DNA from 2 places in the Ponticoccus litoralis genome. Region 1 is predicted to be linked to the other one. Evidence: riboswitches for the same ligand, from Rfam matches in the RefSeq annotation. Region 1 holds a riboswitch; the other holds the start of a gene.
What was found. Region 1 has a riboswitch for cobalamin ahead of ABFB10_RS06825 (DUF4198 domain-containing protein). Riboswitches for the same ligand answer to the same signal wherever they lie in the genome.

Region 1 (4,175 bases):
AGTTGGTGCCGGGGCGAAAGCCGCGCACCTTCATGGCGGCGCGCAGCCGCAGGTATTCCGCCCGCAGCACCTCGACGTAGCGGATATTGAACATCATCAGGTGCACCAGCGTCTCGGGCACCTTCATCCGGTAAAGCGCATGGCCCAGGGTCACCGGCTCCAGCGTGCCGACCAGCACCAGCAGCACCAGCACCACGGCATTCGCGGTCAGGCCGATCTCCACCGCGCGGGCGAGGCCCTGCCATGTGGCCGGAAAGCCCCAAAGCGTGAAGATCGCGTCGCCCGGCACGGTGAAGGGCAGAAGCGCCAGCATGAAGAAGATGAAGCTGTCCATCATCGCCACCCGCTTCAGCGTGCGCCGGACCGGCAGCCGCGCCATGAGCAGCAGAAGCAGCGCGCAGGCCAGCGCCGCCGTCAGGGCGGGCAGGCCCGACAGGGCCACCGTGACCACCGCAAAGAGGCAGGCCACGGCGATCCGCATCCGGGGGTCCAGCCGTTCGAGCACGGCGGGAAAGCCGCCGGGCGGGATGGTCGGGTCCAGCGGAGCGGCAGCCTGCGAAAAGCTGTGGCTCATGCGGCCTCCTTCAGCTTGCGCCGCGCGGCAAGGTAGAACCCAAGGCCGAAGAGGCCCGCGATATAGCCCATGCCGCCAAGGATCGACTGAAGGTCGTTCTTCTCGCGGTAGGCGGCGATCTCGCGGCGCAGGGGGCGCATCTCGTCGCGCACGATCCCGGCGAGGGTGGCGCGCTGCTGGTCGCTCAGCGTGGCGCCGGGCGCCGGGGTCTCTGCCGCCGCCTCCGGGGTCCGGGGGCTCAGCGGCTCTTGTCCGAGGATCGCCGCCACCTCTTCGGCGGGCATGGTCACGTCTGCGACGTGACCGGCGCCGAGATTGGCGTGGAACCTGTGGGCCACGGGCTGTGCGGGCGTGAAGACGAAGAAGCCGTCCGCATCCGTCACCGCGGTTCCCAGTTCCGCGCCGTCCGGGCCGAAGACCGTGACGGTCTCGCCGACGGCCATGGTGCCGTTGGAAAAGCCGATCTCTCCCTCGATGGCATCGCCCGAGGGAAAGACCGAGGCGATGACCTTATGGGCCAGCGCGGGCAGGGGCAGGGCGCAGAGCGCAAGGGTCAGGGCAAGGCGTCTCATGTCCGGGTCTCCGCGAAGGTGGTGAAGAGTTCCGGTTTCACCCGGCGCGCCAGCAGCACCGCGAAGGCGGTCAGGAAGCCCTCGACCACCATGACCGGGATATGCGCCACGAAGACCAGATGCGCGGCGGCGATGAAGGCATCGCCCGAAAGCGCCAGCGAGGCCGCGACCATCGTGGTTGTCGCGGCGATGGCGAAAGCGCCGCCGATCCCGGCCCAGAGTGCCGCCGACAGCGGGCTGCCGCGCCGGATCATCGGGCCGAACAGCAGACCGGCCAGCACAGCGGGCAGCGCGATGTTCAGCGCGTTCACGCCAAGCACCGTCAGCCCGCCGAAGCCGAAGAAGACCGCCTGCAACAACAGCCCGACAAAAAGCGCCGGAAAGGCGGCCCAGCCAAGCACCAGCCCGGCCAGGCCGTTCAGGATCAGGTGGACGGAGGAGGGCCCGATCGGCACGTGGATCAGCGAGGCCACGAAGAAGCTGGCCGACAGCACGCCCGCTGCCGGAATGCGCTCCAGCGTCAGCGCGCGCAGGCCCATGGCCACGCCCCCGGCCGCCAGAACGGCGCCGCCGATCACGACCGGGTTGGCAAGGGCTCCGTCCACGATATGCATGGCGTTATTCCATGTCCCGGGCGCGGATCCAGATCACCGCATCCTGGCTGAGTTCCTTGCCCTCGTGTTCGGTGTCCGGTCCGCTGCCAAGCGCGGCAAAGCCCCAGTAGCCGGCCTTGGGCACGCCGAAGGTGAAATAGCCATTGGCATCGCTGATCGCGACGACGGCCCCGCCGGGCATGGGTTTGGCCTGCGGATCGCTGGCGGCATTGGTCTCGAACGAGGGTTCGGCGGCCATGTACTCGATCTCGATCTCGGCGCCCGCGACGGGTTCGCCCTCGGACAGCACCTGCCCGGTGAAGGTCGAGCCGGTGATGACGTTGTAGGGTTTGTTCAGCGGCAGGATCTCTGTCTTCAGGCCCTGCGGCTGGTCCCAGTCGGTGGGCAGCTCGTTGCGGTTCAGGTAGGCCTTGGTGATCTGCTGGATGTAGAGATCCTCGGTTTCCTCGTAGTAGGGCTGCGGCACCGTCACCAGCACGTAGTCGCCCGAGCGTTTCACCGGCACCGCGCCGATGAAGGCCGGGTTCTCGTTCTCGCCGCCGTTGAAGGTCGAGGGCGTCAGCGTATCCATCAGGTCGATCTTCTCGCCGTTGTGGATGGCGTAGAATTCCTGCGGCTTGTCCAGCGCCATGACGTGGCCCACGGTCATCGGGTGCCAGAAGATCAGCTTGACCGGCACGTCTCCGGGGCGGTCGATCATGGTGTCGGTGGTGTATTGCAGCAGGAAATGCGCCTGCGCGGCAACGGGAAGAAGGGCGGCCGCAGCGGCCAGCATAAGGGATTTCATCGGGTCGGTCTCTCCCGGCGCCTCACCCGGCGCATGGCTTTTGAACGCCAGAGAGGGCCGTGACCCGGAAGGAAAGGGCGAGGGCGCCCGGCACCGATCCAGGCCAGACGCGCACCCCGGCGTCCGGTGGCAGCGCCCCGTCCGAAGGGGCGCCCGACCGGCAGGTCTCCTGGCTTGCGGGTCGTCACCTTGGGCCTGCCTTCCCGGATTGCTCCAGTGGCGTCTTGGCCCGGCTCGCCGCTTACAGTTGCGGGGGCAGCTGCCGGTTTGGCCCGGATGGGCCGCACGGCATTCCCTCTTTCCCCCGGCGCGGATGACCCCCGCCGGGACCGGTCCCGACTTGGGTAGTCGCAACGCCGCAATGCGTCAACGGGATTCGCCGGGCGGGGTGTGGAGGCCTGTGCCGGGAGGTGTCGGCGGGCGGCGCGGGGCGGCGGGGACAGGCCCGGTGTGGCGCGCCCGGCTGTCTTGCGACGCGGCATGGCGGTCTGCGCCCCGGGGGCGGGGTCTGTCGGTCGGGGGCGCATGGCCCGGGCAGGCGCCTGGCAGGCACGTGGCGGCGGCTTTCCTTCGCCGCGCTGCGCGCCTATGGGAGGGGCATGACGACGCGTTCCATCCTCATCACCGGCTGTTCCTCGGGCATCGGCTTCGACGCCGCCCATACCTCGGCCGGGCGCGGCTGGCAGGTCTTTGCCGCCTGCCGGCAAGAGGCCGACTGCGCGCGGTTCCGGGCCGAGGGCTTCATCAGCCCGCGCATCGACTACACCGATGAGGCCAGCATCGGCGCGGGCCTTTCCGAGGTGCTGGAGCACACGGGCGGGCGACTGGATGCGCTGTTCAACAACGGCGCCCATGCGACCCCGGGCGCGCTGGAGGACCTGCCCACCGACGCCCTGCGCGCGATCTTCGAGGCCAATGTCTTTGGCTGGCACACGCTGACGCGCCGGGTGATCCCGGTGATGCGGGCGCAGGGCCACGGGCGGATCGTGAACCACTCGTCGGTGCTGGGGCTGGTGGTGATGCCCTGGCGCGCGGCCTACAATGCCTCGAAGTTCGCGGTGGAGGGGCTGACCGACACGCTGCGGATCGAGATGCGCGACACGCCGATCCATGTGGTCACGCTGAATACCGGGCCGGTGACCACGAAGATCCGGGAGAACTCTATCCCGCATTTCGAGCGCTGGGTGGACTGGCGCGCCTCGCCGCGCCGCGCGCAATACGAGGCAACCCTGCTGAAGCGTCTCTACGAAAGCCGTGGCGGCCCGGACCTTTTCGAACTGCCGCCCTCTGCGGTGACGGCGAAGCTGCTGCGGGCGCTGGACAGCCCGACCCCGCGACCCCGCTACTACGTCACCCGGGCGACGCACCTGATGGGGGCGGCGCGGCGGCTGCTGCCGACCCGGGGGCTCGACTGGCTGATCGCCAAGGGCTGAGCCTGCGACGCCAAGCGCGGTTCGCTTTTGCCCGCGTCTCCGCTATGTGGCAGGCAAAGCACTGGAGACCCCCATGTTACAGGACCCGCTCTTCATCGTCGTCGCGCTCGCCATGCTGGGTGTCGTGGCGATCCTGCTCTTCGGCATTGGCAGTTTCGCCAAGGGCGGGGCGTTCAACCGCAAATACGCCAACAA
Region 2 (4,175 bases), on a different contig from region 1:
GGCGGCATCATCGACTACGCCACCCGCTACGGCGGCTTCTACGCGCGTCTGGCAGAGGAACCGGCGGGACCGGAGGTCTTTTCCGTCGAGAACGCCGAGAAGATCGCCGCGACTTGGACGCAGGACCGCAGCCCCGAGACCATCCGCGCCCGGCAGGACAGGCGCGACGCGCGGCTGGCCGCCCTGCGTCGCCACCTTGCATCCGAACAATCCTGAAGGAGCCCCAGACCATGGCGAAACCCCGCAAGGTCATCATCACCTGCGCCGTGACCGGCGCGATCCACACGCCCTCGATGTCGGAATACCTGCCCGTCACGGCTTCGGAAATCGCCGAAGCCGCCATCGGCGCGGCAGAGGCGGGCGCGGCCATCGTGCACCTGCACGCCCGCAACCCCGAGGACGGCAGCCCCGACCAGTCGCCCGAGGCCTTCGCGCCCTTCCTCGGCGTGATCAAGCAGGCCTCGGACTGCGTGGTGAACATCACCACCGGCGGCGCGCCCACCATGAGCATCGAGGAACGCGTCCGCCCGGCGGAAACGCACCGCCCCGAGGTCGCCTCGCTCAACATGGGGTCGATGAACTTCGGCCTCTTCCCGATGCTCAAGCGCTTTCCGAACCCCAAACACCAGTGGGAACGCGACTACCTCGGCAACAAGAACATCATCTTCAACAACAGCTTCGGCCAAATCGAGTACATCCTGACGACGCTCGGGCCGCTCGGCACCCGGTTCGAGTTCGAATGCTACGACACGGCGCATCTCTATAACCTCAAGCACTTCCTCGACGCCGGACTGGTCAAGGCGCCGCTCTTCATCCAGACGGTCTTTGGCCTGATGGGCGGCATTGGCGCGCATCCCGACGACGTCATGCACATGAAGCGCACGGCGGACCGGCTGTTCGGCGACCAGTACCAGTGGTCGGTTCTGGGCGCGGGCAAGAACCAGCTGCCCATCGCGGCGATGGCGGCGGCCATGGGCGGCAATATCCGCGTCGGGCTGGAGGATTCGCTCTGGGCCGGACCGGGGCAACTGGCGCGCAGCAACGCCGAGCAGGTGACGAAGGCCCGCCAGATCATCGAGGGGCTGGGGCTGGAACTAGCAACCCCGGACGAGGCGCGCGAGATCCTGCACCTGAAGGGGGCGGATCAGGTCGGCTTCTGACCGGCCCTGACGGACGGGGGCGCGGCGCACTCGATCCGGTTCACCGGAGGCCGGGGCGCTGCTTTCGCCCGTCGACCTTACCCCCGGATACGGGCTGTTGATCGCCGGGTTGCGCGGCACCGTCGGCGTCGCGTCCGGGCAGGCACGGCAAGCGACGGTCGCGGTGCCGGATCCATCCGGTGACCGTCCTCTGTCGCCGGACCCCGAAGCGCCCGGGCATCGCCAACGCGCTTCTACGGTCCGGCCCCCCGCGCCGGAAGACGAACCTGCGGGCACGGGCATCGCGAACGAAGGCGGCACAGGCGCCCGCCTTCCAGTTCGCATCAGGGGGCAGGTCGCCGACCCAAGGCATGTCCGGCAGCGGAGCCTCCGGCGCATCCCCCGGGCGGGCAAGGCGCGGTCTGGCCTGGGGGCTGACAGGGGAAACACCCCGCTGGACGGCAAGCGCCGTATTGGCCGCCATTGGCAATTCCACTCGACTTTTGCCCGGAATTCTGCAATTCAGAAGGCGATGGTGACCGGCCTGAAAGGGCCGGTTTAAAAGGGAATGCGGTGAGGGCCTTGACCCAACTCCGCAACTGCCCCCGCAACTGTGAGCGGCGAGCGACCCCGAAGAACACCACTGAACCGAAGCGGTTCGGGAAGGTTCGGGAAAGCGGCGACCCGCAAGTCAGGAGACCTGCCATCTCCGGTGCGTGCTGTTGCGCACCGCAGTCACCTTAACCCGGGCGGGGCGCTCTGGGACTGGAGAGACGACATATGGACCTGACGGCCCTGTGGACATCGCCGCCTCCGTTCATGCCCCCTCCCCTGCGCGGAGGGCGCAATGACACTGGAACGCACGATCCTTCAACTCGACACCGGAGCGATGCCAGCCGACGAGGCGCGGCAAATGGGGCAGCTTGGCTATATGCAATGGATCGCGGGCTTGCCGGGCAATGCGGATTATCTGCAGGCCGCGCGGGACGCCTTTGACAAGGCCGCTCCGTTCATGGCCCACTCGCCGACCGTGGCGGAATTCTGCAGGCTTCTGACACGCTCGCTGGAAGCGCCGCTGACGCCATTGCCCCTTGCGATGCCAAAGCGGCAGAGGCGCGGCGGCGCGCAGGCCCGACGGTCCTACCGCCTGCCGCATTGAACCCTCACGCAGGGGCCGCCGCCGCAGGAAAGCCCTAGCCCTGAAGGCCTCCTCTGCCTGAGCGAACAGGGGGCGCCTTGCGGAAGCATTTGCCAAGGACGACCGACCGGCCCTCGCTTGTCAAGCGCGCGCCGTGACCCGCGACCCGTGAACCGGCGGCACCCCGCTTGGCGCCCCGGGCGGTCGGTTCACGCCGGTGGACCATGTCCGGGCCGCTGAAGGCCCATCCCGGCACGGGCGGACAAGCAGGCCGCGCCGCACGGTCCCGGCCCCGCGCAACAGCCGCGCATCTGCTCGCCGCCGACCTTGACATCGAGGTCCCGGCCAACCTCGGCGGGCCCGGCCCTGTCGGCCACCAGAGCAGCAATCCCGGCGCCCGGGCCAATCCGGGGACCAGCCACTTTGCACCCCGGCGGGCCGAAAGGTCAAAGACCGATATCCCGCGCCCCGACCAGAGCCCGCACGACCCGGGGGATCCGCGCCGACATCCGCAACACCCGCCGTGCTTGGGAAAGGCCGCGAAACCGGCCCGACGGTCGCTCTGCACCCATGCCTCAATGCCCCGACACGGGACTATCGAAATAATCGATAGCGGTAAAAAAACGTTTCGTTTCCCTCACTAGACGGCCCGTGACACTTAACCGTCAAGGCAAACGGAGTGCAGTTCCCATGACCCACGCAAAGACCAAGACACGTCTGGCAGCTGATATCGGCGGCACCTTCACCGATGTGGTGCTGGAAACGCCCAAGGGCATGTTCACGGCCAAGGTGCCGACCGATCTGGAGCAGCCCGAACGTGGCATCATGGCGGGTGTGACCATCGTCCGCGAGCAGTCGGGGCTGGCCCCCAGCGATATCGATATCTTCGTCCATGGCACCACCCGGCCACAAATGCGCTGATCGAGCGCAAGGGCGCCGAGGACCGCGCTGATCACGACCGAGGGCTTCCGCGACAGCCTCGAAATCGCATATGAATCCCGCTACGATCAGTTCGATCTGCAGCTGGAAAAGCCGGCGCCGCTGATGCCGCGCGATCTGCGCTTCACGGTGACCGAGCGGATGGATGTGCGCGGCAATGTCCTGCTGCCGCTCGACCGCGCCCGCGTCACCGAACTGGCCGCCGAACTGAACCGCCTGGGCATCGAGGCGGTCGCCGTGGGCCTGCTGCATTCCTATGCCAATCCGGCCCACGAGCAGGCCGTGCGCGCTCTGCTGATCGACGCCGGCTGCACGGCAGAGATCACGCTGTCGTCGGACGTCTGCCCCGAGGTGCGCGAATACGAGCGCTTCATGACCACGGTCTGCAATTCCTACGTGCAGCCGATCATGGCCCGCTACCTGCGGGCGCTGGAAAAGACGCTGGCCGACAACGGCTTTGTCTGCCCGCTGTTCCTGATGACCTCGGGCGGGGGCATGACCACGCTGGAGGCTGCCATCCGCTATCCGATCCGCCTTGTCGAATCCGGCCCCAGCGGCGGCGCGGTGCTTGCCAGCCGCATTGCCGCCAGCCTGGAAGAAGACCGGGTTGTGTCCTTCGACATGGGAGGCACCACCGCGAAGATCTGCCTGATCGACGACTACCTTCCCCAGACCGCACGCAACTTCGAGATCGCGCGCGCGGCCCGGTTCCAGAAGGGCAGCGGCATGCCGGTGCGGATCCCGGTGGTCGAGATGATCGAGATTGGGGCCGGTGGCGGGTCCATCGCCGATGTTGACACCATGCGCCGTCTGGCGATCGGGCCGGAGAGCGCCGGCTCGGTGCCCGGGGCTGCCTGCTATGGCAAGGGCGGCGTCAAGCCGACCGTGACGGATGCCAATGTGGTGCTGGGCCGGATCGACCCTGAAACCTTCGCCGAAGGGCGGATGCATCTGGATGT

Region 2: it holds a riboswitch for cobalamin, as region 1 does, so the genes downstream of both, ABFB10_RS22455 (hypothetical protein) here and ABFB10_RS06825 (DUF4198 domain-containing protein) in region 1, are expected to answer to the same signal.

Annotation. Positions count from the first base shown of each region.
Region 1 covers NZ_JBDNCH010000002.1:1,177,299-1,181,473, reverse strand. Annotated here, with positions in the region: gene cbiQ (cobalt ECF transporter T component CbiQ) at 1-574, opposite strand, end outside; gene ABFB10_RS06835 (Ig-like domain-containing protein) at 571-1,146, opposite strand; gene cbiM (cobalt transporter CbiM) at 1,143-1,760, opposite strand; gene ABFB10_RS06825 (DUF4198 domain-containing protein) at 1,765-2,547, opposite strand; cobalamin riboswitch at 2,690-2,896, opposite strand; gene ABFB10_RS06820 (SDR family NAD(P)-dependent oxidoreductase) at 3,147-3,980, shown strand; gene ABFB10_RS06815 (twin transmembrane helix small protein) at 4,054-4,175, shown strand, end outside.
Region 2 covers NZ_JBDNCH010000004.1:380,627-384,801, forward strand. Annotated here, with positions in the region: gene ABFB10_RS22445 (3-hydroxyacyl-CoA dehydrogenase NAD-binding domain-containing protein) at 1-216, shown strand, start outside; gene kce (3,5-dioxohexanoate:acetyl-CoA acetone transferase) at 231-1,160, shown strand; cobalamin riboswitch at 1,656-1,861, shown strand; gene ABFB10_RS22455 (hypothetical protein) at 1,987-2,298, shown strand; partial or broken gene ABFB10_RS22460 (hydantoinase/oxoprolinase family protein) at 3,052-4,175, shown strand, end outside.